DNA from 3 places in the Arthrobacter sp. 05L428 genome. Region 1 is predicted to be linked to each of the others. Evidence: riboswitches for the same ligand, from Rfam matches in the RefSeq annotation. Region 1 holds a riboswitch; each other region holds the start of a gene.
The links. Region 1 has a riboswitch for S-adenosylmethionine ahead of metX (homoserine O-acetyltransferase MetX). Riboswitches for the same ligand answer to the same signal wherever they lie in the genome.

Region 1 (9,909 bases):
CGTCACCGTGAACGGGCAGACCGTCCGGATCGTCACACCTAACGGAGTTTAACCCGCCGTCGGGGACTACTTGTTGAGGACCTCGTGGGTGAGGAACTCGCCGACGTGGCCGATCTCCTGCTGGTTGATGCCGTGCCACATGCCGGTGTAGAGCACCTTGGTGAGCTTCACGTGCTTGCGCACCCAGCCCATGGTGAACTCAATCTTGTCCGGGGTGATCACGGGGTCCTGCTGGTCGCGGCCCCAGAACATCGGCACGGTTCCGTCCAGTTCCGCGTCGCGGAAGCTGGGGTCCCCGGCGGCGTCGACGGCAAAGCCGGAGAGCCCGACGACGGCGGCATAGCCGTCCGGGCGCTGCCGCAGCAGGGTCGTGGCCATGGCCATGCCCATCGAGAACCCGAGCAGGGTTACCGAAGGGTGGCTGTCCCTCACCGAGTCGATCCAGTCCTGCGCGTAGGCGGCGGCGTGCTTGACGGCGTCGAGCGAATAGTCGATGGACGCCGTGAGCGGGAACCAGGTGAAGCCGGGACCGGAGACCAGCGGGGCGCGGAGCGAGGCCACCACGAATTCCTCCGGCAGCAGGTCCGCCAGGCTGAGCAGGTCCTGCTCGTTGGCGCCGTAGCCGTGCAGCAGCACCAGCAGGGGCCTGCCGGCGCGGTCCTCCTCGGGCCGGGACCACAGAACAACGGGGGCAGGAAAGGCAGCGGGATAGGCAGCGGCTTCAGTCATGGCTCCATTCTTACAGTTACCTATGAGTAACAAGCTACGCTGGCGCCGCTTTGTGGGAAGGGGGCAGGATATGAAGGTGAGTGAAACAGAAGCAACGGAGAACTTCCCGGACCGGACCGTCAACCACCCTTGGACCCGCTACGTGGCGATGGGCGACTCCTTCACCGAAGGGATCGGAGATCCCGAACCGGCGAGCCCGGGCGGGCACCGCGGCTGGGCGGACCGGGTGGCCGAGGAATTGAGCCGCGGCCACGAGGATTTTGCCTATGCCAACCTCGCCGTGCGGGGCCGGCTCCTGCAGCAGATTGTGGACCAGCAGCTGGCCCATTGCCTGTCGCTGAAGCCGGACCTGGTGACCCTGTCCGCGGGCGGGAACGACCTGATCCGGCCCGGCGGGGACCCGGATGTCCTCGCCGAACGGCTTGACTCCGTGGTGCAGATCCTGAGCCTGGGCGGCGCCACCGTGGTCCTGTTCAACGGCCCGGACACGGGCTCGTCGGTGCTGGGCCGGATCCGCAGCAAGGTGGCGATCTACAACGAGAACCTGCGCACCGTGGCGGCCCGGCACGACGCCGTCATTGCCGACATGTGGTCGCTGCGTCAGCTCAACGACCCGCAGATGTGGGACGCGGACCGGCTGCACTTTTCGCCGCTGGGCCACCACACGATCGCGGCCATGGTGCTGGACTCGCTGAACGTCCAGCACACGCTGGAGCCACTTTCCCCGAAGCCGCTGCCGCAGCGCAGCTGGCGAGAGGCCCGCACCGGGGACCTGATCTGGGCCCGCGAGCACTTCGTCCCGTGGGTGGTCCGCCGGCTCCGGCACCGCTCCTCCGGCGACGGCATCACGGCCAAGCGCCCGCTGGCCGGACCGGTGTTCGGCCCCGGGGTCCCGCTCGGCTCGGGCGAGGGGCCGCCCGGCGCCGAGGATGCCCTGCGGTCCTGAACTCCGGGTACCGAGTGCCGGGCGGCCCGGCACCCCGGGCACGGGGTGCGCGTTAAGCTGGAAAGACACCTTTTGAGAGGCGCGGTACCGTGAGTATTTTCTTTTGGATCATCATCTTGACCTTCGTGGTCCCGGCGGCCATTCGTATGTACCGCAAATCGGTCCGCGGACGCGGCCAGGACCAGGGCATGCCCGGCGGCTTCCCAGGTCAGTTCCCTGGTCAGTTCCCTGGCCAATATCCGGGCCAGCAGAGCAACCAGCCGCGGGACGGCTTCACCCAGCGCGACTACTACGGCGGATTCGGCCAGCTGGGTGCGCCGCAGCCCCCGGCCAACCAGCCGCCGGCGAACCAGCAGTACCCGGTCCCGTACGAGGACAGCCCGGAGTACCTGAACAACCCGCCGCAGCCCGCGTCGCCGCAGCAGTGGCAGCCCCAGGCGCCGGCGCCTGGCGCCGCGGAGGTGCCGCCGGTGCCGTCGGGGCCGCAGGGCTACCGCGCGCGCAAGCTCGCCGAGCTGGACCAGAAATACAGCAACGGCGAGCTCGCCATGGAGGACTACATGGCCCAGCGCGCGGAGATCATGAAAGGCTGACCCCCGGAACCTACAAGCAACGCGGGGTCACTTACGGCCCATAATCCACTCGTGGATAGGCCGTAAGTGACCCCGCGTTGCTGTTGTCCGGGAGGGCTGCGCCTAGTCGACCTGCGGGAAACCGAGGTCGATCACCGAGGTGGACGGATCCGGCCAGCGCGTCGTAACGACCTTGCCGCGGGTGTAGAAGCGGATGCTCTCCGGGCCGTACATGTGGGTGTCGCCGAAGAGCGAGTTCTTCCAGCCGCCGAAGGAGAAGGTCCCTACCGGCACCGGGATCGGCACGTTGACGCCCACCATGCCGGCCTCGACGTCGAACTCAAACTGCCGGGCGGCGCCGCCGTCGCGGGTGAAGATCGCCACGCCGTTGCCGAACTCATTGTCATTGACGAGTTTGACGGCGTCGGCGTAGCTCTCGACGCGCACCACCGAGAGGACGGGGCCGAAGATCTCGTCGTCGTAGACCTTCATGCCGGGCTTGACGTGGTCGATCAGGCTCACGCCGATGAAGAAGCCGTTGGAGTCGAATTCCTGCTCCCGGCCGTCGACCACCACGGCGGCGCCCTCGTCTGCGGCGCCGGCCACGTAGGAGGCCACCTTGTCGCGGTGCTCGGCGGTGATCAGCGGACCCATCTGGGAGGCCGGATCAGTGCCGGGGCCGATCTTGAGCGTTGCCATCCGGGTCTTGATCGCGTCCACGAGTTCGTCCGCGATGTTCCCGACGGCGACCAGGACGCTGACGGCCATGCAGCGCTCCCCCGCGGAGCCGTAGGCTGCGGAGACGGCGGCGTCGGCGGCCATGTCCAGGTCCGCATCCGGAAGCACCACCATGTGGTTCTTGGCCCCGCCGAGGGCCTGGACGCGCTTGCCGTGGTCCGCGGCGCGCTTGTAGATGGACTGGGCGATCGGCGTCGAACCCACAAAACTGACAGCCTTGACGTCCGGGTGCTCGAGCAGCACGTCGACGGCTTCCTTGTCACCGTGCACGACGTTCAGGACGCCCGCCGGCAGGCCGGCCTCGGCGAAGACCTGGGCGATGAAGAGGGCGGAGGACGGGTCCTTTTCGCTCGGCTTGAGCAGCACGGTGTTGCCGCAGGCCAGGGCGCTGCCGATCATCCATAGCGGCACCATGGCCGGGAAGTTGAACGGCGTAATGCAGGCGACGACGCCGACCGGCTGCCGGACGGAGTGGACGTCGACGCCGCCGGACACCTGCTCGGAGCGTTCGCCCTTGAGCGCGTGGGACAGGCCGGTGGCGAACTCGATGTTCTCCAGGCCGCGGGTGATCTCGCCCTCCGCGTCGGAGAGGACCTTGCCGTGTTCGCTGGTCAGCAGGGCGGCCAGTTCGGGGCGGCGCTGCATAAGCAGCTCGCGGACCTTGAAGAAGATGGTGGTGCGCTTGGCCAGGCTCGTGGCCCGCCAGCCGGGCAGGGCGGCACGGGCGGCGGCGATAGCTTCCTCGACCCGAGCGGCGGAGGCGAGCGCCACTTCCTTTTCCTGTTCGCCGGTGGCGGGGTTGAAGACGGGGCCGTAGCGCTCGGCGTCGGACACCAGGGCGCCGTTGATGAAGTGCGGAATGCGTTCCATGGGGAGGATCTCTTTCTAAAAGGTTTGGGGGGCTACTTGGCGGACTCGAACGAGCCGTCGACCAGTTTGACGATGGCGGAGCAGTCCGTGCCGGACTGGCCGCCGTCGATGAGCCGCTGGAAGAGCTGCTGGACGTGCTCGCCGATCTCCAGCGGCGTGCCGGTGTCGCGGGCGGCGCTGATGGCCAGGCCGATGTCCTTGTTGGCGAGCTCGGCAGTGAACGTCGGCGCGAAGTCGTTGTTCGAGGCGGCGGTGGGCACGACGCCGGCCACCGGGTACCAGGTGCGCAGCGCCCAGCTGTCGCCGGAGGAAACGGAGGCGATGTCCCAGAAGACCTGCTTGTCCAGGCCCAGGCGGTCCGCAAGCACCGCACCTTCTGCCGTGGAGGCGAGGTTGATGAAGAGCATCAGGTTGTTGCAGATCTTGGCGGCCTGGCCGGTGGTGGCGCCGCCGGTGGGGATGATGTTGGCGGCCATCGGGCGGATGTATTCGGTGGCGTCGGCGACGGCGCTGGCTTCGCCGCCGATCATGAAGGTCAGCGTGGCGGCCTTGGCGCCGCTCATCCCGCCGGAAACGGGCGCGTCGACGAAGCGGAAGCCTGCCTCCGCGGCGGCGTCGTGCAGGGCCTGGGCCGAGGCGATGTCAATCGTGGAGGAGTCCACCAGCAGGGTCCTGGTGTCGGCGTGGGCCAGGACGCCGTCCTCGCCCAGGTAGACGGCCCGGGCGTGCTCGCCCTTGGGGAGCATCGAGAAGACGACGTCGGCGCCTTCCACGGCCTCGGCGATGCTGCCGGCAGGCTTGACTCCCCCGGCCTCGGCAGCCGCGAGGGCCTCCGGGTTGAGGTCGAATCCGCGGACCTCGTTTCCGGCCTTGGCCAGGTTCACTGACATGAACCCGCCCATGTTTCCCAGTCCGATCCAGGCGACAACTGCCATGGCATAAGCTCCTTTGCTTTGCATTGTGTCCGGCGCATTTGCCGGTTGTTCCGTGTCCACCATCACACCCTGTTACAGTGCAATCAAGGGGAAAAAGTGAAGATGCCATGTGCATCAATGCACATCGACGAAAGGCCAATGGTGGACTTGAAGCGGCTCCCCAGCCCGGACGACCTGCTGATTCTGCTGACCGTGGCCCGGCTGGGCCGGTTCAACGCCGTCGCGGAGACCCTGGGCACCACGCACACCACCATCTCGCGCCGGATCCTCGCCCTGGACAAACAGCTCGGCGGCCGGACACTCGAGCGCAGCCCGCACGGCTGGGAACTCACCGAACTTGGATCACTGGCCGTGGCAGCGGCGGAAGCCATTGAGGGAACACTCGGAGCACTGTCCGGCCGGATCGCCCGGACCGAGGACGTGCTCTCCGGCCTGGTCCGGATCAGCACCCCGGACGGATTCGGCGCGGAATTCGTCGCCCCGGCCCTGGTCCGTTTGCAGCAGGAACATCCGTTGCTGAACGTGGAGATGCTCAGCGCCACCCGCAAGGTCAGCCAGAACCGCTCCGGGGTGGACCTGGAAGTGGTGGTCGGCAACCTGGAGGTCAGCAACGCTCAGACCATCTTCCTGTCCAACTACTTCCTGCGGCTGTACGCCAGCCCGGAGTACGCCCGCGAGCACGGGCTGCCGACGACGCTCGACGACGTCCGGCAGCACGGATTCGTCTCCTACGTCGAGTCGGCCCTGCAGGTCGCCGAGCTCGGCCACCGCTCCACCCAGCTGCCGATGCCGCGCTCCAGCTTCCAGGCCACCAGCATCTTCGCCCAGCTGGAGGCCGTCCGCCGCGCCGCCGGGATCGGGCTGCTGCCGAATTTCCTCGTCGTCGGCAAACCGGGGCTCGTACCGGTCCTGCCGGACGACTTCCAGCGGCAGCTGCCGATTTGGGCAGTTGCGAGGTCGGAATCGCTGCGTTCGGCGCCGGTGCAGGCCGTCGTGGCGGCCGTCCGGGCCGAGATCGCCGAACGCCAGGATGTGCTTGCCGGCTGAGCCCGGCGCGCTGCGGAGGCCGCCACAAGATCCCCGGATGACAGCAGCCCCCGTCCCCGCAGCGCGGGAACGGGGGCTGCCTGTTCGTTGGGTTGTGCAGCTGCGTGCTGGTTACCGCTTACCGGCGGCCAGCAGATCGGCGGTGCCCTGGGCGTCGGCGGCGTCGACGTCGTGCAGGGAGGTGCCGCGCGTTTCCTTGAGGAAGAACACCGCGACGGCCGTGACGGCGCAGGCGATGAGCAGGTAGATGGCCACCGGGACGGAGGACTTGTACTGGCTCAGCAGCGCGACGGCGATGATCGGGGCGAGCGAACCGGCCACGATCGAGGTCACCTGGTAGCCGAGCGAGACGCCGGAGTAGCGCATCCGGGTCGGGAACATCTCGGCCATGATGGCCGGCTGGCCGGCGTACATCAGGGCGTGGAACAGCAGTCCGATGATGACAGCGGCAAGGATCATGAAATCGTTGCCGGTATCCATCATCGGGAAGGCGAAGAAGCCCCAGGTGGCGCCCAGGACGGCACCGGCCATGTAGACGGGCTTGCGGCCGAAGCGGTCCGAGAGACGGCCGACCACCGGCACCGCGGAGAAGTGGATGAAGTGCGCCACGAGCAGGAGCAGCAGGATCCGGGCGGTGTCGGCGTGGACAACGGTCTTGAGGTAGGTGATCGAGAAGGTGACCACCAGGTAGTAGAGGATGTTCTCCGCGAAGCGCAGGCCCATGGCGGTGAAGACGCCGCGGGGGTAGCGGCGGAAGACCTCGGCGACGCCGTAGCCCTTGTTCTCCGTGACAACTTCCTTTTGTGCCTCGAGGAAGATCGGGGCGTCGCTGACCTTGGTGCGGATGTAGTAGCCGACGACGACGATCACGGCGGAGAGCCAGAACGCGACGCGCCAGCCCCAGCCAAGGAAGTCCGCGGAAGACAGCACGGAGGACAGGATGAACAGCACGGCAGTGGCGAGCAGGTTGCCCAGCGGGACGGCGGACTGCGGCCAGCTGGCCCAGAAGCCGCGGGACTTGCTGGGGCTGTGCTCGGCGACGAGGAGGACGGCGCCGCCCCATTCACCGCCGACGGCGAAGCCCTGGGCGAAGCGCAGGAAGACCAGCAGGGCCGGGGCCCAGTAGCCGATCTGCGCGAAGCCCGGGAGGCAGCCCATCAGGAAGGTCGATACGCCGACCAGGATGATGCTCAGCTGCAGCAGCTTCTTGCGGCCGAACTTGTCGCCGAAGTGGCCAAAGACGATGCCGCCGATCGGGCGGGCCACGAAGCCAACCGCATAGGTCAGGAACGCGGCGAGGATGCCGTCCAGTTCCGTTCCGGAGTTGGGGAAAAACATCTTGCCAAAAACCAGGGTGGCGGCGGAGGCGTAGAGGAAGAACTCGTACCACTCCACTACCGTGCCGGCCATGGAGGCCGTTACTACCTTCTTCAGGCCGGACGTCTTGACGTCGGGCTCCTCTGCGCGCCTTGCGGCGGCGTTTTCCGTGCTCATGCGAACTCCTTCGGTGTCGTCGTCGACACCCTGTGGACCATTAGGTTGACTACGTGTGTGTGAGTTGGAACACACGGCGTCATTCTCCACGAGTATGGACTTCGATCGAGGCAAGCTCAACGACTAATCGCGCAGAGTGCGTCTGCAAAAATGCACACACGGCGGTGCCGGCTAGGCGAAGAAGTTGCCCCGGAGCTGCTCGCTGAGCTGGCCGATTTCGGTCAGGAAGCCGTCGTGGCCGATCGGGGCCTCGATGACGTGCACGGCGACCTCCCCCGGCAGGGCGTCGGCGAGCTCTCGGGATTGGGCGGGAAAGTACAGCCGGTCCGAGTCCACGGCCGCCACGAAGAACTCCGCGGTGGCCAGGGAGACGGCCTGCTCCAGGCTTCCCCGGCCGCGGCTCACGTCGTGGCTCATGAGCGCCTCGGTGATGGCGATGTAGCTGTTGGCGTCGAAGCGTCGCACCAGCTTGTTGCCCTGGTGGTCCAGGTAGCTCTCCACCTGGTAGCGCCCACGGCCGGCCAGCGACCCGGCCTCCAGCGGGGCCTCGGCCGCCTGGGCGTTGCGTCCGAAGCGCCCGTCCAGCTCGGCTGCGGAACGGTAGGTGATGTGCGCGATCCGGCGCGCGAGGGCCAGTCCGGCGTGCGGTTCCGGGCCGCCGTAGTAGTCGCCGCCGTTGAAGTTGGGGTCCTGGCGGATTGCCAGGGTCTGGGCCTGGGCGAAGGCGATCTGTTCGGCGGTGCTGCTGGCGCCGACCGAAATCACGGCGCAGCGCTGCACCCGCGCCGGGTAGGTCACCGCCCACTCCAGCGCGCGCGCTCCGCCGAGCGAGCCGCCGAGCACGGCATACCAGCTGCTGATCCCCAGCGCGTCGGCGAGCCGGGCTTCCGCCGCGGTGCTGTCCCGGAGGGTGACGAGCGGGAAGCGCGAGCCCCAGGGCCGGCCGTCCGGGGCCGGCGTGGAGGGCCCGGTGGAGCCGTAGCAGCCGCCGAGGATGTTGATGGAGACCACGAAGTACTTGTCCGTGTCCACCGGGGCGCCGGGGCCTGCCAGTTGCTCCCACCAGCCCGGTTCCTCGCCGGCGCCGCGGGTCACGTGGGTGTCGCCGGTCAGGGCGTGCTCGATCAGCACCGCATTGGAGGCATCGGCGTTCAGCGTCCCCCAGGTCTCGTAGGCGAGGGTGACCTCAGGCAGGGTGGCACCGGATTCAAGGGCCAGGGAACCGATCGGGAGGTACTGCACCGTCCCGTCGGGAACAGCACCGTCGGGAACAGTGGAGGGTTTGCTTTCGGGTACACCCGTGCGGGCGACGGCAATCGTCATGTGAGGACCTAACTTCGCGCTTGCCCGCCGTCAGCTGACCGGCAGGCCAGGTCTTCACCCGGGGCACCCCGCCGCAAATGGAGGGTTGCCGGCCAGCAAGCCGGGGCTGTCACTGGCACTCATGACCTGCGTCGATTCTACGAAACACGGCCGCGCAAGCGCGAAGATTGTGACGGCTGTGTGACAGCCGGACCCGTCAACACCGCAGTTTCCCCACCTTTGACAGACGCGCCCGGCGGGTCGCCCCGAAGTGTCGGCGATTCCCGGGGCCATCCCCGCAAAGGTGGGGAAATTCGGCGTGCTGCGTGACCTCAGGCGTTCTTGGCCGCCCGGAAGCCGGCATCGAGGTCCGCGATGATGTCGTCGATGTGCTCGAGGCCCACCGAGAGCCGGACCAGGCCGGGATTGACGCCGGCGACCGCCTGCTGCTCCGGCGAGAGCTGGCTGTGCGTGGTCGACGCCGGGTGGATGACCAGCGAGCGCACGTCACCGATGTTCGCCACATGGGAGTGCAGTTCGAGGGCGTCGACGAAGCGTTTGCCGGCCTCCGCTCCCCCTGCGAGGTTGAACGCGACGACGGCGCCGGTCCCCTTCGGGCCGTACTTGCGGCCGCGCTCGTACCAGGGGCTGGACGGCAGCCCGGCGTAGGCGACGGATTCGACGTCGTCCCTGGCTTCCAGCCATTCGGCCACCCGGAGGGCGTTGGCGACGTGCCGTTCCACCCGCAGGCTCAGCGTCTCGATCCCCTGGGCGATGAGGAAGGCGTTGAACGGCGAGACGGCCGAACCGAGGTCGCGCAGCAGCTGGACCCGGGCCTTGAGGATGAAGGACAGGTTCGCTCCCAGCGCCCCGTCCGCCCCGAGGTCGCGGGCATAGACCAGGCCGTTGTACGTGGGATCCGGGGTGTTGAAGCCGGGGAAGCGCTCCGGGTCCTTGCCGAAGTCAAAGTTGCCGGAGTCGACGATCACGCCGGCAATCGCGGCACCGTGTCCGCCGAGATACTTGGTGGCCGAATGCACCACGATGTCGGCGCCCCACTCGATCGGGCGGATCAGGTAGGGGGTGGAGAGGGTGTTGTCCACGATCAGCGGCACCCCGGCCCGGTGGGCGACGTCCGCGACGCCTTCGATGTCCAGCACGTCCTGGCGGGGGTTGGACACCACCTCGCCGAAGAACAGCTTGGTGTTCGGCTGCACGGCATCGCGCCACTGCTCAAGGTTGTCCGGGTCCTCCACGAACGTCACCGAGATACCGA
Region 2 (9,909 bases), on a different contig from region 1:
TATTTCCAGGACTGAATCGTCTGAGCGGCGATTTTGGGGTAGCGCGCCGGGGCGGGTGCTGACGCACAATGGTTGCATGCGCACCTTTGGCGTAGAGGAGGAACTGCTGATCGTGGATCCCGTTACCGGGGTCCCGCTGGCACTGGCCGACGCACTGTTGCGCGGACTGAAACCCGCCACCGCGGCAGCGGCCGCGGCGTCTGCCGACGCCACGGCGGCGTCTGCCGCGGATCCGAACCACGATGACTCGGGCTTCAGTTTCGAGCTCAAGCTGGAGCAGATCGAGACCCAGACCGTGCCCTGCCTTGACCACAGCGCGCTGCTCCAGCAAATCAGGCAGTCCCGGGCTTTCGCGGGCCGCGTAGCCCGGATGCACGGAGCCCGGGTGGCAGCCCTGGCCACATCGCCGCTGGCAGCTGCCACCCACACGACGCCCAACCCGCGGTACGCCACCATGCAGAAGCGCTTCGGCCTTACGGTGCAGGAGCAGCTGACGTGCGGCTTCCACGTCCATACCTTCATCGAGTCCCCCGAGGAGGGCGTCGCCGTCCTCGACCGGATCCGGGACAAACTGGCGGTGCTGATCGCGCTCAGCGCCAACTCACCCTTTTGGAACGGGACGGAGACCGGCTTCGAAAGCTACCGCACCCAGGCCTGGAACCGCTGGCCGGCGGCGGGGCCCTCCATGATATTTGGGAGCCTTCCGGTCTACCGGCGGGTGGTCACGAGGCTGCTGGAAAGCGGGGTGCTGTTCGACGAAGGGATGATCTATTTTGATGCCCGGCTGGCCCGCCACCACCCCACTGTGGAGGTCCGGGTCGCGGATGTCTGCCTGCGGGCGGAGGACGCGGCGCTGATCGCGGTGCTGGTGCGCGCCCTCGTGGAGTCCGCCAGCCGGGAGTGGCGCGACGGCGTGGATCCGGCCCCGGTGCCGACGGTCCTGCTAAAAATGGCCGCGTGGCAGGCCAGCAACTGCGGGCTGCGCGGCGAGCTGCTGGACTTCGGCAGCTTCCGTCCCGCTCCCGCCGGCGAGGTGGCGCACGCCCTGGTCGACTTCGTGGCCCCCGTCCTGGCGGAGCAAGGGGAGCTGGACCTGGTGCGCCGCGGCGTGGACCGCGTCCTGGCGCACGGCACGGGCTCGCAGTTGCAGCGCCAGGCGCTCTGCGCTCCGGGGCTGGACACCCCCTCCGACGACGCCGGCCTGGCCGCCGTCGTCGCCCATGCCGTGCGGGTCACGATGCACGGTGCGGACGCCGAGGGAATGTCAGAACCGGCCCCCGTGCTTTCGCGGGTGCGCCGGGGCTAGACCTGCTTGAGCGCCTGCCCGAGGTCGCGGATCAGGTCCTCGACGTCTTCCAGCCCCACCGAGAGCCGCACGACGCCGTCGCTCAGCCCGATAGCCGCGCGCCCCTCCGGGCCCATGGCGCGGTGCGTGGTGGTGGCCGGATGGGTGATCAGGGACTTTGAATCACCGAGGTTGTTGGAAATATCGATGATCCGCAACGCGTCCAGCAGCGCGAACGCGGCTTCCTTGGCGGAGCGGCCGGGCGAGGGCGAAAGCTCCAGAGTCAACACCGTGCCGCCGGCTTTCATCTGCCTGGCGGCCAGCTCGTACTGCGGGTGGGACGGCAGCAGCGGGTACTTAACCCAGCTGACCGCGGGCTGGGCCTCCAGCCATTCGGCCAGCCGAAGCGCCGAGGCGGACGAGTGGTTCACCCGCAGGGCCATCGTCTCCAGTCCCTTGCTCAGCACCCAGGCGTTGAAGGCGGACAATGCCGGGCCGGTGTGGCGCATGAGCTGCTTGACCGGGCCCTCGATGAATTCCCGGGTGCCCAGGATCGCGCCGCCGAGCACCCGGCCCTGGCCATCGATGTGCTTGGTGCCGGAGTACACGACCACGTCCGCGCCCAGCTCCCCGCACCGCTGCAGCAGGGGAGTGGCGAAGACGTTGTCCACCACCACGGTCGCACCGGCGGCGTGCGCCAGTTCGCTTACGGCGGCGATGTCCACAATTTCCTGCATGGGGTTCGAGGGAGATTCGAAGAACACGGCCGTCGTCGGCACGGCCAGCGCCGACCGCCACTGCTCTAGGTCCGGGCCGTCCACGAAGACTGTCTCCACGCCCCAGCGCGGCAGGATCTCATTGAGGATGACGAAGCAGGATCCGAAGAGCGAGCGGGCGGCGACCACGCGGTCGCCGGCCCCCAGCAATGCCCCGAGCGCGGTGAACACCGCTGACATGCCCGACGCCGTCGCAAAGCACGCCTCGGTTCCCTCCAACAGCCGGAGGCGTTCCTGGAAGGTGGCCACCGAGGGGTTGCCGTAGCGGGAATAGACAAACCGTTCGTCCTCGCCGGTGAAGGCGCGCTCAGCCGCGGCGGCGGATTCGTAGACGAAGCCCGAGTTCAGGAAGATCGGTTCGGTGGTTTCCTGGAACCCGGTGCGGTCGAGTCCGCCGCGGACGGCCTGGGTGTCCGGGCTCCAGCCCTGGGCATTGGGATTGAAGCTCACTTAGTGCTTTCCAGGTTGGTCGGCAGGCCGTGGTTCTTCCAGCCGTTCACGGTCCGGGCGCCGGTCGGGCCCGGTTCGCCTTCGAAGCCCTCGAGGACGTTGTAGGCGGTGAAGCCGGCCGCCGTGGCGGCGTTCGCGGCGGCGACCGAGCGGGCGCCGGAACGGCACAGGAAGATGAGCTCGGCCGCCGTGGCGCCAGGCGCGTGCTGCCGCAGTTGCCGCTGGAGTTGCTGCTGCAGTTGCTCCAGGAAACGCGGGTTGGGGGCTCCGCCGGCCAGGGTCCACTGGACGAAGAGCGGAGCCTGCCGGTCTTCGGTGCCGGCCCCGGTGACCGGGACGCCGATCTGCGACCATTCCGCCTCGGTGCGGACGTCCACCAGGATGGCGCCCGCCCCGACCTTGGCCCAGGCTTCCTGCGGGCTCAGGTCTCCGGCGTAACTCATGCGTGGCCCTCGCCGGTGAACTCGGCGCCGTCGAGCTCATCCACCGCGTTGGCGACGGCGGCGTCGGCGCTCGCGATCGCGGCCGGCAGCACGACGGCCTGGGCCACGATCACGGTGCTGCCGTTGAAGGTGGCGGAGGGGCTGCCGTGCAGGACGTAGCCCTCGGCCAGGGCGGCCGAAACGCGCTCGCAGAAGCTGCGGTCATCGGGCCCGGTGAACAGCCGGTACGCCAGTCTTTCCTCGGCGGGTCCGGGTGCGGCGGGGGATTGGGCTGGGGCTGTGGCGGGCACAGCGGGTGCGGATGCGTCGGGCACGACGGATCTCCTTACTTTCACGCTTGCAGCTCGAATGGTCGATATGCCGAGTATTCACCTGAGGCACCCCGCCGCGAAAGGGAGGGTTGCCGACCGGCCAGTCAGGGCTTGGCGCCGGGTCTCATTACTCCCCAAAAACGTAGCACTTACGACGCCGGCGGCACCGGCGGCGTCGTCATGTTAAGTCACGCGGACGCTGGCATGGCACCTTTCCGGGGGCGGAGCAGCATCACCCGGGACCGGCCGGATCCTACTCGATCGTGGCGAACAGTTCGTTGAGCTCGGCCGTGAGCTGCCGCCGCAGTTCGGGGGTGCCGATCTCCTTGCCGTCGATGTGGTTCACCGGGGCGAGGAGCCGGATGCTTGAGATGAGCCAGACGGCGTCGGCGTCGTACAGATCGGCAGGTACCAGCGGGCCGTAGCCGAGCTCCCACCCGGCGGCCTTGGCCGCGGTGAACAGGGCGCCCTGCGAGGTGCCCGGGAGGATTCCGCTGTCCAGCTGCGGGGTGATCAGCCGGCGCACGGTGCGGACGCCGCCGGCGCCGTCGTCGCTGGTCTCCAGGTGCGCCAGCAGCACGGTCGACGTCGGGCCCTCCAGGACCCGGCCGTCGGCGGAGGTGAAGATGACGTCGTCCGCGCCCTGGTGGTGGGCGTACCGGAGCGCCGCCATGTTGACCGCGTAGGACAGGGTCTTGGCGCCCAGCAGCAGCCACGGGGCGCGTTCGCCCACCTCGCTGTCGTAGCCGCGGTCCAGCAGGATGACGTCGATGCCGGTCTCGCGCTGCCGGCGGCCGGCTTCCGGCGGCGGGGAGGCCTGCACCCAGCACGTCGGCGTGGCCGCGCCCTCCACGCCGCGGCTGGCGAGCAGCTTCACCACGACCTCGTCCGCTCCGCCGGCCCCGTCGCCGGCGGCTCCGACCGCCGTGGCGGCCCGGCCGCGGTATTCGCTGACCGCGGTCTCGATCGCGCGCCGCCAGGCGTCCTCCGCCGGGATGTCCAACTCCAGCGCGCGCGCCGAGCCGGCCAGCCGGGTCAGGTGGGCCTGCAGCTTGCGCGGGCGTCCCCCCACCACCAGCAGCGACTCGAAAACGCCGTCGCCGCGGGTGGCACCCTGGTCGGTGGCCATCAGCTGCGGCTTGGACGAGTCGGCGACGCGGCCGTTCTCAAACGCGGGATCGAGGAACACCAGCACCGTCGCGCGGGCCGGAACAGAGGCGGGGGTAGTCATGCCTTCAGCTTAGTGCGGCCCGGGTCGGGATAAGCTGTGCGGGTTGCCCGTTCCGGAACTGTTCCGCGGGTCTGGAGCTTGAGGGGTTTGCCTGTGCTGTGGCCATTTTCGCTGGCGGGGTCACTTCCGTCCTGGGTGATCCTGATCCTGACCGTCATCGACCTCGGTATCCGGGTCGTTGCCCTCGGCATCATCCCGGGCAACCGCCGCCCCACCACGGCCATGGCCTGGCTCCTGATCATCTTTTTCGTTCCGGCCGTAGGCGTGGTCCTCTTCCTGCTCTTCGGCAACTTCCGGCTCTCCCGCAAGCGCCGGGCGCAGCAGGACGCGGTGAACACCCGGGTGCGGGCCGGGACGTCGGAACTGGCCATGGTGGAAAGCAAGTACGAGGGCCCGGAATGGGTGTCCTCCGCAGCGGAGCTGAACAAGACGCTCGGTTCCCTGCCCATGGTGGACGGCAACCACGTGGAGCTCCTGCCCGGCTACCCGGATTCGATCAAGGCGATGGCGGCGGCCGTGCGCGAAGCCGAGTCCTTTATCAACGCCGAGTTCTACATCCTCAGCTCGGACCACATCACGGATGACCTGCTGACGGCGATGGAAGAGGCCGCCGAGCGCGGCGTCGAAGTCCGCCTCCTGTTCGACCACTTGGGCACCCTGCGGATCAAGGGGTACAGCAAGCTCATCGCCCGGCTCAAGGCCAGCAAGATCCGCTGGCGGCCCATGCTGCCGCTGCGGCCCGTGCACGGCCAGTGGCGCCGCCCGGACCTGCGCAACCACCGCAAGATCATGGTGATCGACGGCGAGGTCGCCTTCACCGGGTCACAGAACCTGATCGAACCGTCCTACAACAACCCGCGGCACCGCAAGATCGGCCGGGAATGGGTCGAGCTGATGGCCTGCCTGCGCGGGCCGATCGTCACCACCCTCAACGTGGTCTTCGCCACCGACTGGCTCAGTGAGACCGACGAATCCCTGGAGCACCAGCTCGCCCACCGGCCCGAACTGCACGCCGGCAACATCACCGCCCAGGTGGTGCCCAGCGGTCCCGGCTTCATCACCGAAAACAACCTGCGCCTGTTCAACACGCTGATCTACTCGGCGCAGCGCACGATCTCCATTTGCAGCCCGTACTTCGTCCCGGACGACTCGCTGCTCTACGCGGTGACGACGGCGGCGCAGCGCGGCGTCGACGTCGAACTCTTTGTCTCGGAAAAGGGCGACCAGTTCCTGGTCCACCACGCCCAGCAGTCCTACTACGAGGCGCTGCTGGAGGCCGGGGTGCGGATTTACCTCTACAAGGCCCCGTTCGTGCTGCACGCCAAGCACTTCACGATCGACAACGAGGTTGCCGTGCTGGGTTCGAGCAACATGGATATGCGCTCCTTCTCGCTGAACCTCGAGGTCTCGGTGATGCTCCTGGGCGAGGACATCGTGCAGCGGATCAGCGCCGTCGAGGACACGTACCGCGGCATTTCGAGGGAACTGACGCTCGAGGACTGGATGAAGCGGCCCATGGGGGTCAAGTACGTGGACAACGTCGCCCGGCTCACGTCGACCCTGCAGTAGCCAGGCCGGCTCACGCGTGGACTAGCCCGCCGGGAACTCCGCGCCGAGCGCCGAGAGCACGCCGAAGGCCTTGGTCCGGATCTCCTCGTACTCCTCCTGGGGTGAGGAATCCGCGGTGATGGCGCCGCCGACGCCGAGGCTGAGCGTGGTTCCCCGGTCCGCGCCCGCAGCCACCACCAGGGTCCGGATCGCCACCGCGAGGTCGGTGGCCCCGCTGAGCGAGAAGTAGCCGATCGCCCCCGAATAGACGCCCCGCGGTGCGGCCTCAAGCCGGTCCAGGATGGCCATGGTGCTGACCTTGGGGGCACCGGTCATGGAGCCGGCCGGGAAGCAGGCCGCCACGGCCTCGGCCCGCGGCATGCCCGGCCGGAGACGCGCATCGATGGTGCTGACCATCTGGTGGACGGTGGCGTAGCTTTCGATCGCGCACAGCCTGCTGACCGATACGGAACCGGGCACCGCGAAGTGGCTCAGGTCGTTGCGGAGCAGGTCCACGATCATGATGTTCTCGGCCCGGTCCTTGGGTGAAGTTTCCAGCTCGCGGCGCAGCAACTCGTCGCGGGCGGCGTCGGAAGCCCGGCGCCGGGTGCCCTTGATCGGCTCGGCGCGCATCGCGCCGTCGGCGGCGATCCGCAGGAAGCGCTCCGGGGAGGTGCTGGCGACGGTGAGGCCGGCCAGGCGCAGGTAGCTCGCGAACGGTGCCGGGTTGCGACGGCGCAGCGCCAGGTATGCCTGCCACGGATCGAGCTCCCCGGCGGCCGCGGTGGCCGTCAGCGCCGTCGTCAGGCAGACCTCGTAGCTGTTGCCCTCGGTAATTTCGTGCTGCGCCGCGGCGATCTTGGCCTTGTACGCGGCTTCGGTGTCCCGGGCGCTGAACTCCGCGGCCGGGGTGTTCCCGGCGGCGCCGCCGGGCGTGCCGCCGGGAGGCTCCAGGTCCGTGGCCGCCGCCGCGATGGCCGCGCGTGCCGCGGCCAACCAATCGCCGGCGTCCGGGGCGTCGAGGGCGAGCAGCCACACCGTGCGTTCCCGGTGGTCCAGCACCACGGCGCGGCCGGCGAAGATCAGGCTGGCATCCGGGGTGTCGGCTTCGACGTCGCTGCCGCCCGTCTCGCGCTTGAGTTCATAACCGAGGTAGCCGAGCCAGCCGAGGGTAAACTCGCCCGGGTAGCCCTCCGGAGCGCGCAGGGCCCGGCGCCCCCAGACCCCGTCGAGCCAGCGGAAGAACCCTCCCTCGGTCTGCACGGTGGCGTTGCCGACACGCACCCGGGTCCGGCCGGAGCGGTGCCGGACCGACTGGCCGTAGCTGCCGCCGTCGTCCGCCAGGATGCTGAAGCGGCTGCGTTCGGCGGCCTCCCGGGCCCAGGCCCGGCCGTCCGGGGGCAGGGAGGAGTCGAGCCAGACCGCATTCGGCGAACGGCCGTAGAGCGTTTCGAAGAGCCGGGCGGGGTCCGGCGCGGCATCGATCCGCTCGGCGGTCAGCTGGAGTCCGCGGCGGGCCGACAGCTCGGGAAGCAGCACCGGGGCCAGGGCTGGGAGGTACTGGAGGGCCTGCAGCACCTCGCTCGGCGCAGCACCGTCGGCGCGGTTGAGCACCCGCACGTCGGCGCGGGAGGGCACATCGTCGGCGGCCAGCCATTCGTCTTCCTGCCCGGCCCATTGCTCCCAGTAGGGTTCATAGCTCGCGCCGTCGCGGCCAAGGGCCCGGGTGCGGCGCTCCTGCTCGGGGGAATCGGCCCAGACGACGGCGTCGAGGAACGGCATGGCGGCCGCGGCGGCAGCGCCCACACCCTCGACCAGGACGATTTCGGCCGGCTGGGTGAGGCGGGTCGCGCCGTCGTAGTGCTGTTCCCAGTCCCAGCTGACCCAACGGGCCGGTTCGCCGCGGCGCAGCGGGGCAAGCACGGTGGCGGCATAGCGTTCGATGCCGGCGGCCAGGCCGTTCCAGCCCGGGTAGATGTCCTCCAAGTGGAAGAGCGAGACCTTATGGTGCTCCCGGAGCCGGGCCGCGAGTTCGATCGCGAGGGTGGTCTTTCCTGCGCCGGAGCGCCCGTCGATGGCGATGATGACGGGTGCGCGGCTCATGAACTAGAGCGTACCCGGTGCCCCGCGTCGTCCCGGTGCGGCTGGTCTTGTTGCTGCTTCGGCTGCCCTGCCCGGGCCTGCAGCTGGGCGGCGCGGACGTGCTTGAGGATGCCGGGGACGGCGGCGTGGATCAGCTCCCAGGTGTTGTCGAAGTCGGTGTGCCCGCCAAACCAGGGGTCTTCGATGCCTTGATCCAGCGGATCCCTGTCGGCGACCGCGGGGTCGAAGCTGCGCAACATTCGGATCTTCGCCAGCGAGGCCTGATCCGGCGCGGCCTGGCGCAGCCAGCCGTAATGGTCCACATCAAGAGCCAGGATCAGCTCGCGCGAGTGGAACCACTCGCTGCGCCACTCGCGCGCGACATGCAGCTCGGAAGGGATGTTGTGGGCTGCCAGTTTGCGGGCGGCCCGGGGATCGATCGGGCGGCCCGCCTCGTAGGAGGTGATGCCGGCAGAATCGACGTCGACGCCGGTAAGCCCGGCAGCGGCCGCGGCCTCCGCCAGCATCAGTTCGGCCATCGGGGACCGGCAGATGTTTCCGGTGCAGACCGTGATGATCCGGTACTGGCTCGACATTGAGGTCATGACTAAGCATGGCGGATGCCGAGGCCTCTTGGCTAGCCGGAACCCGAGCAATATTACAAGTCCTGTCATACGGCTTTCCGTTCGCGTCAAGTGTGCCGGGCCGCCGCTGTTGGCGGGACCGCCGCCCTTGGCGGTCCCGGCGGGCCCTAATGCTCTGGACCGCCGTCGGTGCCGCTCCCAGACTGTGTCCCATGACGGATCAGGATTCCCCGGTCCAAACGCCTGGGTTCGGAGCCGCGGACGGGGACGCGCCGTACGGGGCTGCGCCGGAGGCCGCCTCGGACGGGAGGGACGGGTCGGACGGGACGGGCGGTACGGCCGGGCCAGCCAGGCCTGCGCCATCTGCAGAGGCGGCCGCCGCGCGGACAGGGACAAAAGCATCCGGCGGCCGGGCCAACCGGTTCTCGCTGGGCCTGTTGCAGCTGCTGGGCATCCTCCTGGTCGCCGCGCTCGCCGGAGCCGGTTCGGCCCTGCTTGTTGCCCGCGCCAGTGGCTGGGGAGCCGAAACCGTGGTCAAGCAGTACGTCACCGGCGGCGGGGTGTCCGACCATCCCGCCGATATCAAGGCACTGCTCGCGGCAGCCCTGCCCGCGGTGGTCGCCGTGAAGGCCACCACCACGCAGTCCAACCCGTTCCTGGATCCCGGCGGCGGCGGCCGGGCGACGGCCGAGGGGACGGGGATAGTAATCGGCAGCTCGGGGGAAATCCTGACCAACGCCCATGTGGTCAGGGGCGTGGTCGGTGGAGCCTCAAGCGTGACCGTAACCTTCCACGACTCGAGCACGCGCGCTGCCCGCATCGTCGCCGCGGACAGCGATCACGACCTGGCGCTGTTGAGGGTCGAGGGCGTGAAGAACCTGCCGGTGCTGGAGCTGGGCGACTCGGGGTCTGCGGCGCCCGGGGACGCCGTCGTTGCCATCGGCTACGCCTTGGGGTTAAACGGGGGACCCAGCGTCACCACCGGCATCATCTCGGCCACCGGGCGGACCACCGCGGCCGAGGCCGGCTTCGGCAGGAAGTCCCGGCTGGTGAATCTGCTGCAGACGGATGCGTCGATCAGCTCGGGCGACTCCGGCGGCCCCTTGCTTGACGCCGGGGGCCGCGTGGTCGGCATCAACACCATGGTGGCCACGTCGACCTCGCGGACCGCCGCGAACGGGATCAGCTTCGCGATCGCG
Region 3 (9,909 bases), on a different contig from region 1:
TCGCGGGAGCCCGCTTTACCGAGGGACTCCACCTCGAACACGTGGGAAAGCCCGTACCGAGCCTGGACCACATCAACATGACGGTCGCCGTGCTGCGCGGCGTGGGCGTGGCGGTCGATGACTCGGTGCCGAACCACTGGGTTATTTCCCCCGGCCCGATCCGCGCCTTCGACCAGCGGATCGAACAGGACCTCTCCAATGCCGGGCCGTTTCTCGCCGCGGCCCTCGCCACCCGCGGAACCGTGCGGATCCCCAACTGGCCGGCCGGGACCACCCAGGTCGGCGATCTCTGGCGCGGCATCCTGGCCACCATGGGCGCCACCGTGACGCTGGAGCACGGCACCCTGACCGTGAGCGGCGGCCCGGAGATCAAGGGCGGCGACTTTGACGAAACCAGCGAACTCGCCCCGACCGTGGCAGCCCTCTGTGCCCTGGCCACCGGCCCCTCCCGGCTGAGCGGCATCGCCCACCTCCGGGGCCACGAAACCGACCGGCTTGCCGCCCTCGTCGCGGAAATCAACCGCCTTGGCGGGGACGCCGAAGAGACCCCCGACGGACTCATCATTAGGCCGGCGAAGCTGCACGGCGGCGTCGTGCACAGCTACGCGGACCACCGCATGGCCACCGCGGGCGCAATCCTCGGTCTCGCCGTCCCGGACGTGGAGGTCGAGGACATCGCCACCACGGCCAAGACCATGCCCGGCTTCCCGCAGCTGTGGGGGGCCATGCTCAGCCAGGCAAGCACCGCAGACAAGGACGCCGCCGGTGGCACGCAGCACTGACTCCTGGGACGAATCCGACGTCCGGATCCGCCCCAACAAAAAGGGCTCCCGCCCCCGCACCAAGGACCGGCCCAGCTACGACGACGCCGTCACCGGCCGGATCGTCACCGTGGACCGCGGACGCTACACCGCCGTCGTCGGCGAGGGCACCGCCGACGAACGCAAGATCATCGCGGCGCGGGCCAGGGAGCTGCGCCGCAACCCCGTAGTTGCCGGGGACTTCGTCTCGCTCGTCGGGGACGTCAGCGGCGAACCCGACACCCTGGCCCGGCTGGTCAAGATCCAGGACCGCAGGACGCTGTTGCGCCGCAGCGCGGACGACACGGACCCGATCGAACGCGCCGTCGTCGCCAACGCCGACCAGCTCGTCGTTGTCGTGGCCGCAGCCAACCCGGAACCCCGCACCGGCTTCATCGACCGCGCTCTGGTGGCCGCCTACGACGCCGGCATCGAACCGCTGCTGCTCGTCACCAAGGCCGACGTCAAGGACCCCGCCGAGCTGCTGGCCAACTACCAGCACCTGGATTTCCCGGTGATCATCTCCAAAACCGCGGATTCGGCCGCCTCCGGCATCGACGCCCGCTCCGATGACGGCCTGTCCGCCCGGCTGGACAAGGCCGCCGTGTCGCAGCTGCGGGACTACCTCGACGGGAAGGTCACCGTCATGCTGGGCCACTCCGGCGTCGGCAAATCCACCATGGTGAACGCACTCACCGGCGCCGAACGGGCCACCGGCGGCGTCAACGCGGTCACCGGCCGCGGCCGCCACACCTCCTCCTCCGCGCTGGCGCTGAAGGTCAGCGATGCGCCTGCGGGCAGCTGGATCATCGACACCCCGGGCATCCGCTCCTTCGGCCTGGCCCATGTGGACCCGGACAGGATCCTGCGTTCCTTCCCGGACCTGGCGCCCGGCACCGATGACTGCGAGCGGGGCTGCAAGCACGACGCCACCGCCGTCAATTGCGGCGTGGACGCCTGGGTGCAGGGCGGCCACGCGGGCCCGTCCGGCCCGGCCCGGCTCGCGTCGCTGCGCCGGCTGCTGGGCACCGATCCGCGGCTGGAAGCGCAGGACACCAAGGAACTCGGCAGCGTCTCATAGCCGCGTCTACTTGGCGGCAGCGACGTGGCCTCCCGGTCCGCGGCGCGTTTTGACGGTAGTTTGGAAGCATGAGCCAACCAGCTTCGAGCTACAACGATGACCTGCGCCTTGCCCATGTACTGGCAGATTCCGTAGATTCCCAGACCATGAGCCGCTTCAAGGCGCTCGACCTTCGGATCGAGACGAAGCCGGACCTGACCCCCGTCACCGACGCGGACAAGTCCGCCGAGGAAGCCATCCGCGGGCAGCTGTCCCGCTCCCGCCCGCGCGACGCCGTCCTGGGCGAGGAGTTCGGCAGCTCCGGCCACGGTTCGCGCCGCTGGATCATCGACCCGATCGACGGCACCAAGAATTTCGTCCGCGGCGTCCCGGTCTGGGCCACCCTGATCGCCCTCGTCGACGAAGGCGAACCCGTGGTGGGCGTCGTCAGCGCCCCCGCACTGGGCAAGCGCTGGTGGGCCGCAAAGGGCGCCGGCGCCTACATGGGCCGCTCACTGGCCGCCGCGACCCGGCTGCGGGTCTCCAACGTCTCCCGGCTCGCCGATGCGTCACTGTCCTATTCGAGCCTCGGCGGCTGGAAGCAGCGCGGCAACCTCGACGAGTTCCTCGGACTCACCGAGGAGGTCTGGCGTACCCGCGCCTACGGCGATTTCTGGTCCTACTGCCTCGTGGCCGAAGGCGCCGTCGACATCGCCTGCGAGCCCGAACTCAACCTCTACGACATGGCGGCGCTGGTCCCGATCGTGACGGAGGCCGGCGGCCGCTTCACCTCGCTCGAGGGAGAGGACGGCCCCTTCGGCGGCAACGCGCTGGCGACCAACTCGATCCTGCACTCCGAAGTCCTCAAGCGCCTCAACCCGGGCCTCGACGACCTGCTCTAGCCGGCCACGCCCGAGGCAGCCCGTAACACTACGCTTCATATTCCGCCCTCCCTTTTCCGTGCGACCGGCCATGTCCTAGGCTCGAAGCAGGTCACGAGTGCCAGCGCAAAACCCCGGTTTGCTGGCCGGCAACCCTCCATTCGCGGCGGGGTGCCCCGGGTGACGACCTGGCCGGTCCGGAGCGGACCCGGCAAGCGCGGATCCCCTGTGTGCGGGGTCCTTTTCGAGCGAGGTCCCATGACGACTGCCACCATCCCCACCCACACCACCAGCGCCGGCGGCCCGGAGTTCACCGACGCACGCTTCGACGCCGCCCGCCGGCCACTGTCCGCGGTTTCCGGCGCCGAAATCCTGGCCCCCCTGATCCAGGGCGGCCAGGTCCGGTACGCCAACCTGGACTACGGAGCCTCCGCCCCGGCGCTGTCCGTGGTGTCCGCCTACCTGAACGAGATCCTGCCGTACTACGCCAGCGTGCACCGCGGCGCCGGCTACGCCTCCCAACTGAGTACCTCGGTGTACGAAAACGCCCGGAACATCGTCCGCGGGTTCGTCGGCGGCCGTCCGGATGACTCCGTGATCTTCACCCGGAACACCACCGACGCACTGAACCTGCTGGCCGGCTGCCTGCCCGTCGACGACGGCCGACACACCGGCGAGGTGCTTTACCTCGACATCGAGCACCACGCCAACCTGCTGCCCTGGCAAAACGTCCCGCACCGCAGCGTCGTCGCGGCGCCCACCCTGGCCGGCACCGTGGAGCGGCTCCGGGCGGAACTCGCCCTCGGCGGAGTAAGCCTGCTCGCCGTGACCGGCGCGTCCAACGTCACCGGCGAAATCCTGCCGATCCGTGAGCTGGCCGCGCTGGCGCACGAATTCGGCGCCCGGATCGCCGTCGATGCGGCCCAGTTGGCCCCGCACCGCCGCATCAACATCGCCGCGGACGACGTCGACTACCTCGCCTTCTCCGGCCACAAGCTCTACGCCCCGTTCGGCGCCGGCGTGCTGGTGGGCCGGCCGGACTGGCTGGACGCCGGCACCCCGCACTTGGCTGGCGGCGGCGCAGTACGGGACGCACGACTCGACGCCGTCAGCTGGACCACCGGGCCGGCCCGCCACGAGGGCGGCTCCCCCAATGTCCTGGGCGCGGCCGCGCTGGCCCGCGCCAGCCAGGTTATCGAGGCGCTGGACGAGCAGCAGTGGCACGCCCACGAGGACGCCATCCGTTCCTTCCTGGTCGAGGGGCTGGAGCGGATCGACGGCGTAACGGTCCACCACATCTTCGAGGACACCGGCCGGGAAGGCGGCCCCGGGACGATCGGCGTGGTCAACTTCTCGGTCGCCGGTTACGACGCAGGCCTGGTCGCCGCATACCTGTCCGCGGAGCACGGCATAGGCCTGCGCGACGGCCGGTTCTGCGCCCACCCGCTGCTAAAACGGCTCGGCCTGCCCGCCGGTTCGCTCCGGGCCAGCTTCGGCCTCGGCTCACGGCTCAACGACGCGCAGCGGCTGCTCGCCGGGCTCCAGGAGCTGCGGCGGAACGGCCTGGGCTGGGACTACGTCGTGGACGCCGGACGCTGGGTGCCGGCCAACGACACGCGCAGCTATCCGCACTGGGCGCCGAACACGCCTGGCACCGCTGGCGCAGCCCCCTGCTCCGTCGACTGACCGGCAGCGCAGCCCGGGCCGCGTGCGGTAAATTCGACAGGTACGCACCAGAGCTGCCGAAGGAGATCGCACGTGGCACGCGGCGGCCCCAAACTGCACCACCCCGGACTGCAGGGTGGCCCAAAACTGCAGCACCAGCGGCGGCGGGAGCTCGGGCAGAGCTTCCAGGACGGCGGCGAGCACTACGACCGGGTCCGGCCCGGCTATCCGGCGGATTCGGCCGATTGGCTGATCCCGGCCGGGGCCCACGACGCCGCCGACCTGGGCGCCGGGACCGGTAAGTTCACGGCGCTCCTGGTCCAACGGGGGCTCAGGACCGTGGCCGTCGATCCGTCCCCGGACATGCTCGACCAGCTGCGCCGCGCCCTCCCGGAAGTCGCCGCCGTCGAGGGTACCGCCGAACACACCGGGCTGGCTTCGGGGGCCTTCGACCTGGTCACGGTGGCCCAGGCCTGGCACTGGTGCGATCCCCTGCTGGCCAGTACCGAGGCGGCTCGGATCCTGCGGCCGCACGGCGTTCTCGGCCTGATCTGGAACCAGCTCGACACCTCGGTCCCCTGGGTGCACAGGCTGTCCCGGATCATGCATGCGGGGGACGTCCACAAGCCCCACTTCACGCCGCCGCTGGGACCGGAATTCATCGGGCTGGAGAGTCATCTCACCCGCTGGGAGGATCCAGTAACCACGCAGGACGTCATGGAACTGACCAAATCCCGCAGCTACTACCTGCGGGCAGGCGAGAGCACCAGGGCCAAGGTGCTCGCTAACCTCGACTGGTACCTGCACGAGCACCTAGGACACACTGCCGGGCAGCTCCTGCCGCTTCCCTACCTGACGCAAAGCTGGCGTGCCGTCAAAGCCTGAGGTTCCCGCATTGCACTGACCACGCCGCGGCGCCTATTATTTCGGTGTGCCTAACTTATATTTGTAGGCACTCAGGAACTTCTTGGGAGCCCGCAGTGCTGGACGTAGCCGGACACGAACCCCTGCCCGCGGGGAAACCGCCTGCCCGCAGGATCAGGGGTAGCCGCCGGGCTTTGCTGGGCCTGCTCGGCCCGGCGTTCGTGGCTGCCATCGCCTATGTGGACCCCGGCAACGTCGCCGCCAACCTGACGGCCGGGGCACAGTACGGTTATCTGCTCGTCTGGGTCCTCGTCGCCGCCAACGTCATGGCGGTGCTGGTCCAGTACCAGTCCGCCAAGCTCGGCATCGTCACCGGCAAGAGCCTCCCGGAGATCCTCGGCGAGCGGCTCCGGCCGGCCTGGCGCCGCGCCTTCTGGGTCCAGGCCGAGATTGTGGCCGCAGCCACCGACCTCGCCGAGGTGGTGGGCGGCGCGGTGGCCTCGTACCTGCTCTTCGGCCTTCCGCTCCCCCTCGGCGCCGTCATTGTGGGCGGCATTTCGATGGCCCTGCTCGCCGTGCAGAGCCGCAACCAGCAGCGCCCCTTCGAGTTCGTCATCATGTTCCTGCTGGGCATCATCACCGTCGGGTTCCTGGCCGGACTGTTCATCAGCCCGCCGGATCCGGGCGGGTTCGTGGCCGGGCTTGTGCCTGGCTTCCAGGGCCCGGACACGGTGCTGCTGGCCGCGAGCATGCTCGGTGCCACGGTGATGCCGCACGCCATCTACGTCCACTCGGCGCTCTCCCGGGACCGGCACCGCCCGGATCCGCATCTGCATGTCCCGCCGCACGCCATTGCCCGGCTGATCAAAGCCACGCGCTGGGACGTCGTCGCGGCGCTGGCCGTCGCCGGCATCGTCAACATCGGAATGCTGCTGCTGGCCGCGTCCACGCTGGGCGGTGAAGACGGCACGGACACGATCGAGGGTGCCCACGCCGCCATCACAGCCAACCTCGGCCCGGTGGTCGGCGTGGTCTTCGCCGTCGGCCTGCTTGCCTCCGGCCTGGCCTCCACCTCGGTGGGCTGCTACGCCGGCGGAACCATCATGCAGGGCCTGCTCAAGATCCGCATTCCGCTGATGACGCGACGGGTGCTGACCCTGGTCCCCGCCGTCGTCCTGCTGGCCGTCGGCTTCGACCCCACCTGGGGGCTGGTGCTCAGCCAGGTTGTGCTCAGCTTCGGGATTCCGTTCGTGCTGGTCCCGCTCGTGGTGCTGACCAGCAGCAAGCCGCTGATGGGCCGGTTCGCGGACGGCATGACCCTGCGGGTGGCCGCCGTCGTCAGCGTGATCCTGGTAGTGGCGCTGAACCTGGTCCTGCTGTGGCTCACCTTCACCGGTGCCGCCGGACGGTAGGCTTGGGGCTGTGAAGACCAGTCCGCCCTCCTCCTCCATTGAGGACTACGTCAAGGTCATCTACTCCTTCACGGAGTGGCAGGACAAACCCATCACCTCCACCCAGCTGGCCCAGCGGCTGGGCGTCGCGAATTCCTCGGTCTCCGAGATGGTCCGCAAGCTCAAGGACCAGGGCCTGGTGGACCACAAGCCCTACAGCGCCGTAACCCTGACCGAGGACGGCGTGCGGCTGGCCCTCTCCATGGTCCGGCGGCACCGGCTGATCGAGACCTTCCTGGTCCAGGAGCTCGGCTACCGCTGGGACGAGGTCCACGACGAGGCCGAGCTGCTTGAACACGCCGTCTCGGACACCTTCATCGAGCGGATGTCCGCCAAGCTCGGCAACCCGGTCCGCGACCCGCACGGCGACCCCATTCCGGCCGAGGACGGCTCGGTCCTGATGCCGCCGGCCTACCGGATGAGCGAGCTCGACGACGGCCACACCGGCCGGATCACCCGGATCAGCGACGAAAACCCCGAGCTGCTGCGCTACCTCGCCGCCGAACAGATCGACCTGGACTCCGACGTCGAAGTCCTGGGCCGGAAGCCCTTCGGCGGCCCGCTCGTGGTCCGCATCGGCGCCCGCGGCGAGCTGCGCGAAATCGACCTCGCCGACGAGGTGGCCTCCGCGCTCTGGGTGCACAGCGACGCGGCCCATTCCGGCTGCAGCGTCGAGGGGCGCTGAATGGAAGCGTTGGATGCGGAGCGCCGCCCGGCAACGGTCGCGACGGTTCCCGGCTGGCGGGCATGGGCGGCAGTCGCCGTCGGCGGCCTGATCGGAACCGAGCTGCGCTACGGCGCGGGGCTGGTCTTCCCCGAGGCGGCAGGCGCCGTGCCGTGGACCACGCTTGCGATCAACGTCCTGGGGAGCTTTGTCCTGGCCGCCCTGACCACCATCTGGATTGCCCGGCCGCGGACAGCTTTCTGGCTCCGGGCGGGCCTCGGCCCGGGGCTCCTTGGCTCCTTCACCACCTTTTCCGCGCTGGCCCTCGCCGTCGACCAGCAGATTCGCGGCGGCTTCCACGCCGTGTGGCTCGCCTACCTCGGCTTGTCGCTGGTCCTGGGGCTCGGCGCGGCGGCGGTCGGCTGGAAATCGGGCAAAGCGCTGGCCGACCTGAGCGGCAGGGCACAGTGACCGCCGCCCTGCTGGTGGGGGTCTTCGGAGTGGCCGGCGCCCTGGCCAGGTTCGCCGTCGACTCCTGGTTCGCCCACCGGCCTGGACCCCACCCGCACTGGCCCTGGGCCACCCTGGCCGTCAACGTGGCCGGATCCTTCATCATCGGGCTGTCCCTCGGGATGACGCCGCACCTTGGGCTCGGCCCCGAGTGGCAGACGGCGGTCGCCAGCGGCCTGGCCGGAGGCCTGACCACGTTCAGTTCCTGGACCACGGCCACCATCCGGCTGGTCAGCGAAGCGCGCTACCGGGCCGCCGCCCTGAACGTGGCCGCGAACCTGGCGGCGGGGCTGGCGGCGGCCGCCGTCGGCATCGCGCTGGCCGGCTAAGCCGGCTGGGTAGGGGCGTCCCCTCCCCCACTGTCCGCGGGTTCCCTCGGCGGGTTCCTGATCCCGACGGCGGACGCCGCAGCGCCCGCGACGAATAGCGCGGCGGTGACCGCCGCCGTGCCGTGCAGGCCCGACGTCGTGATCACCGGTCCGGTGATGAGCCCGGCAAAGGCGATGGTCACCAGGCCCGCGATGCGGGCGACGGCGTTGTTGACGGCCGAGCCGATCCCTGCTTCTTCAGGATCCACGGCACCCAGGATCGCGGAGGTCAGCGGCGCCACTGTCACGGCCAAACCGAGTCCGAAGACCACCAGCCCGGGAAAGACCTGTCCGAAGTAATCCAGCGGCAGGCCGATCCCCAGCATCATCAAAAAGCCCGCCGCGCACAGCAGCGGCCCGGCCGTCATGAACCAGCGCGGACCGAAGCGGCCGGAGAGAGCCCCGATCTTTGCGGAGAGCAGGAGCAGGATCAAGGTGGAGGGCAGCAGGGCGATGCCGGCTGCGGTGGCCCCCAGAGCGGCGACCTGCTGCAGGAAAAGCCCCAGGACGAAGAACCCAAGGTTCAACGCCCCGTAGATCACCGTGGTGGCGACGTTGCCCCAGCCGAAGTTGCGGATGGCGAAAAGCCGCAGCGGCATCATCGGCGCCGGGGTCCGCCGCTCGTGGAGCAGGAACCCGGCCAGGCCGGCAATCCCAAGGACCAGCGGCAGCCAGACCTGCGGGGCGCCCCAGCCGAGGCTCCCGCGTTCGATAAAGGCGTACACGACGCCGCCCAGGCCGATGATCGCCAGGACGGTACCCGTGACGTCGATCGTGCTGCCGGGCGCGCGTCCCAGATCCAGTTCGCGCAGCTTGCGCAGGGCCGGCCACACGGCAACCGCCGGGACGATGTTGAGGAAGAAAATGACCCGCCAGGTGAACACATCCACGGAGATGCCGCCAAGCACCGGGGCCGCCACGATGGCCCCGGAGGTCCACGCGGACCACTTGCCGATCGCGGCGGACTGGGCCGGGCCACTGAACACCGTCACGATCAGGGCCAGCGAGCTGGGCACCAGCAGTGCTCCGGCGACGCCCTGCAGGCCGCGCGCCACAATCAGCGACTCCCCGCTCCAGGCGAGGCCGCAAAGCACGGAGGTGGCGGTGAAGCCGGCGAGGCCCCATTGCAGCACCCGGACCCGGCCGAACTGGTCCGAGAGGGAGCCGGCGACCAGGATCAGCGCCCCCAGCGTTAGCAGGTAGGCGTCCACCACCCATTGCTGGACCACCAGGCCGCCGCCGAGTTCACGGCTGATCGCCGGGAGTGCAAGGTTGACCACCGAACCGTCGAGGAAGGCGATGAAGGACGCGACGATCGCCACGTACAGCACGCGCCTCTCAAGGCTGGACAGGGCTGTGGCGGGGGTGCCGGACATGGCTGCTGCCTTCCTCACTGCCTGCCGGACGGCGGGCACCGGGTTTGGGATGAGCCTAGCACCGGCGGCCGGCTGACTGCCGGTGTGCCCGGATCCCGTAAAGTTAAAGGATGGTTACGAGACGCGAAGCTGCCCAGGCCCTTGATATTCCGCTGGAAATGGCACACCGTCACGGCATTCCGTCCCGCCTGTCCGAGGCCGAACTCGGCGCCCTGCTGGACAGCCCGCCGGCCTGGCTCCTCCAGTCGAGGGCCAACCGGACGGGCAAAC

Region 2: another riboswitch for S-adenosylmethionine. It lies ahead of AC1DH3_RS10040 (DUF1737 domain-containing protein); the one in region 1 lies ahead of metX (homoserine O-acetyltransferase MetX).
Region 3: another riboswitch for S-adenosylmethionine. It lies ahead of AC1DH3_RS03325 (aminotransferase class V-fold PLP-dependent enzyme); the one in region 1 lies ahead of metX (homoserine O-acetyltransferase MetX).

Annotation. Positions count from the first base shown of each region.
Region 1 is NZ_JBFTNW010000010.1:82,436-92,344, forward strand. Features, by position in the region: gene AC1DH3_RS15680 (RNA-binding S4 domain-containing protein) at 1-52, shown strand, start outside; gene AC1DH3_RS15685 (alpha/beta hydrolase) at 67-729, opposite strand; gene AC1DH3_RS15690 (SGNH/GDSL hydrolase family protein) at 800-1,675, shown strand; gene AC1DH3_RS15695 (hypothetical protein) at 1,765-2,268, shown strand; gene AC1DH3_RS15700 (CoA-acylating methylmalonate-semialdehyde dehydrogenase) at 2,371-3,855, opposite strand; gene mmsB (3-hydroxyisobutyrate dehydrogenase) at 3,888-4,790, opposite strand; gene AC1DH3_RS15710 (LysR family transcriptional regulator) at 4,938-5,837, shown strand; gene AC1DH3_RS15715 (MFS transporter) at 5,949-7,331, opposite strand; gene metX (homoserine O-acetyltransferase MetX) at 7,503-8,654, opposite strand; SAM riboswitch class IV at 8,666-8,781, opposite strand; gene AC1DH3_RS15725 (bifunctional o-acetylhomoserine/o-acetylserine sulfhydrylase) at 8,966-9,909, opposite strand, start outside.
Region 2 is NZ_JBFTNW010000004.1:46,158-56,066, forward strand. Features, by position in the region: gene AC1DH3_RS10020 (UDP-N-acetylglucosamine 1-carboxyvinyltransferase) at 1-15, shown strand, start outside; gene AC1DH3_RS10025 (glutamate--cysteine ligase 2) at 77-1,306, shown strand; gene AC1DH3_RS10030 (O-succinylhomoserine sulfhydrylase) at 1,303-2,511, opposite strand; gene AC1DH3_RS10035 (rhodanese-like domain-containing protein) at 2,508-2,954, opposite strand; gene AC1DH3_RS10040 (DUF1737 domain-containing protein) at 2,951-3,268, opposite strand; SAM riboswitch class IV at 3,283-3,397, opposite strand; gene AC1DH3_RS10045 (aminodeoxychorismate lyase) at 3,519-4,496, opposite strand; gene cls (cardiolipin synthase) at 4,590-6,065, shown strand; gene pabB (aminodeoxychorismate synthase component I) at 6,087-8,147, opposite strand; gene AC1DH3_RS10060 (low molecular weight protein-tyrosine-phosphatase) at 8,144-8,731, opposite strand; gene AC1DH3_RS10065 (S1C family serine protease) at 8,923-9,909, shown strand, end outside.
Region 3 is NZ_JBFTNW010000001.1:699,116-709,024, reverse strand. Features, by position in the region: gene aroA (3-phosphoshikimate 1-carboxyvinyltransferase) at 1-782, shown strand, start outside; gene rsgA (ribosome small subunit-dependent GTPase A) at 766-1,881, shown strand; gene hisN (histidinol-phosphatase) at 1,950-2,762, shown strand; SAM riboswitch class IV at 2,852-2,965, shown strand; gene AC1DH3_RS03325 (aminotransferase class V-fold PLP-dependent enzyme) at 3,000-4,427, shown strand; gene AC1DH3_RS03320 (class I SAM-dependent methyltransferase) at 4,500-5,291, shown strand; gene AC1DH3_RS03315 (Nramp family divalent metal transporter) at 5,387-6,682, shown strand; gene AC1DH3_RS03310 (metal-dependent transcriptional regulator) at 6,693-7,406, shown strand; gene AC1DH3_RS03305 (fluoride efflux transporter FluC) at 7,407-7,856, shown strand; gene AC1DH3_RS03300 (fluoride efflux transporter FluC) at 7,853-8,224, shown strand; gene AC1DH3_RS03295 (MFS transporter) at 8,221-9,639, opposite strand; gene AC1DH3_RS03290 (hypothetical protein) at 9,750-9,909, shown strand, end outside.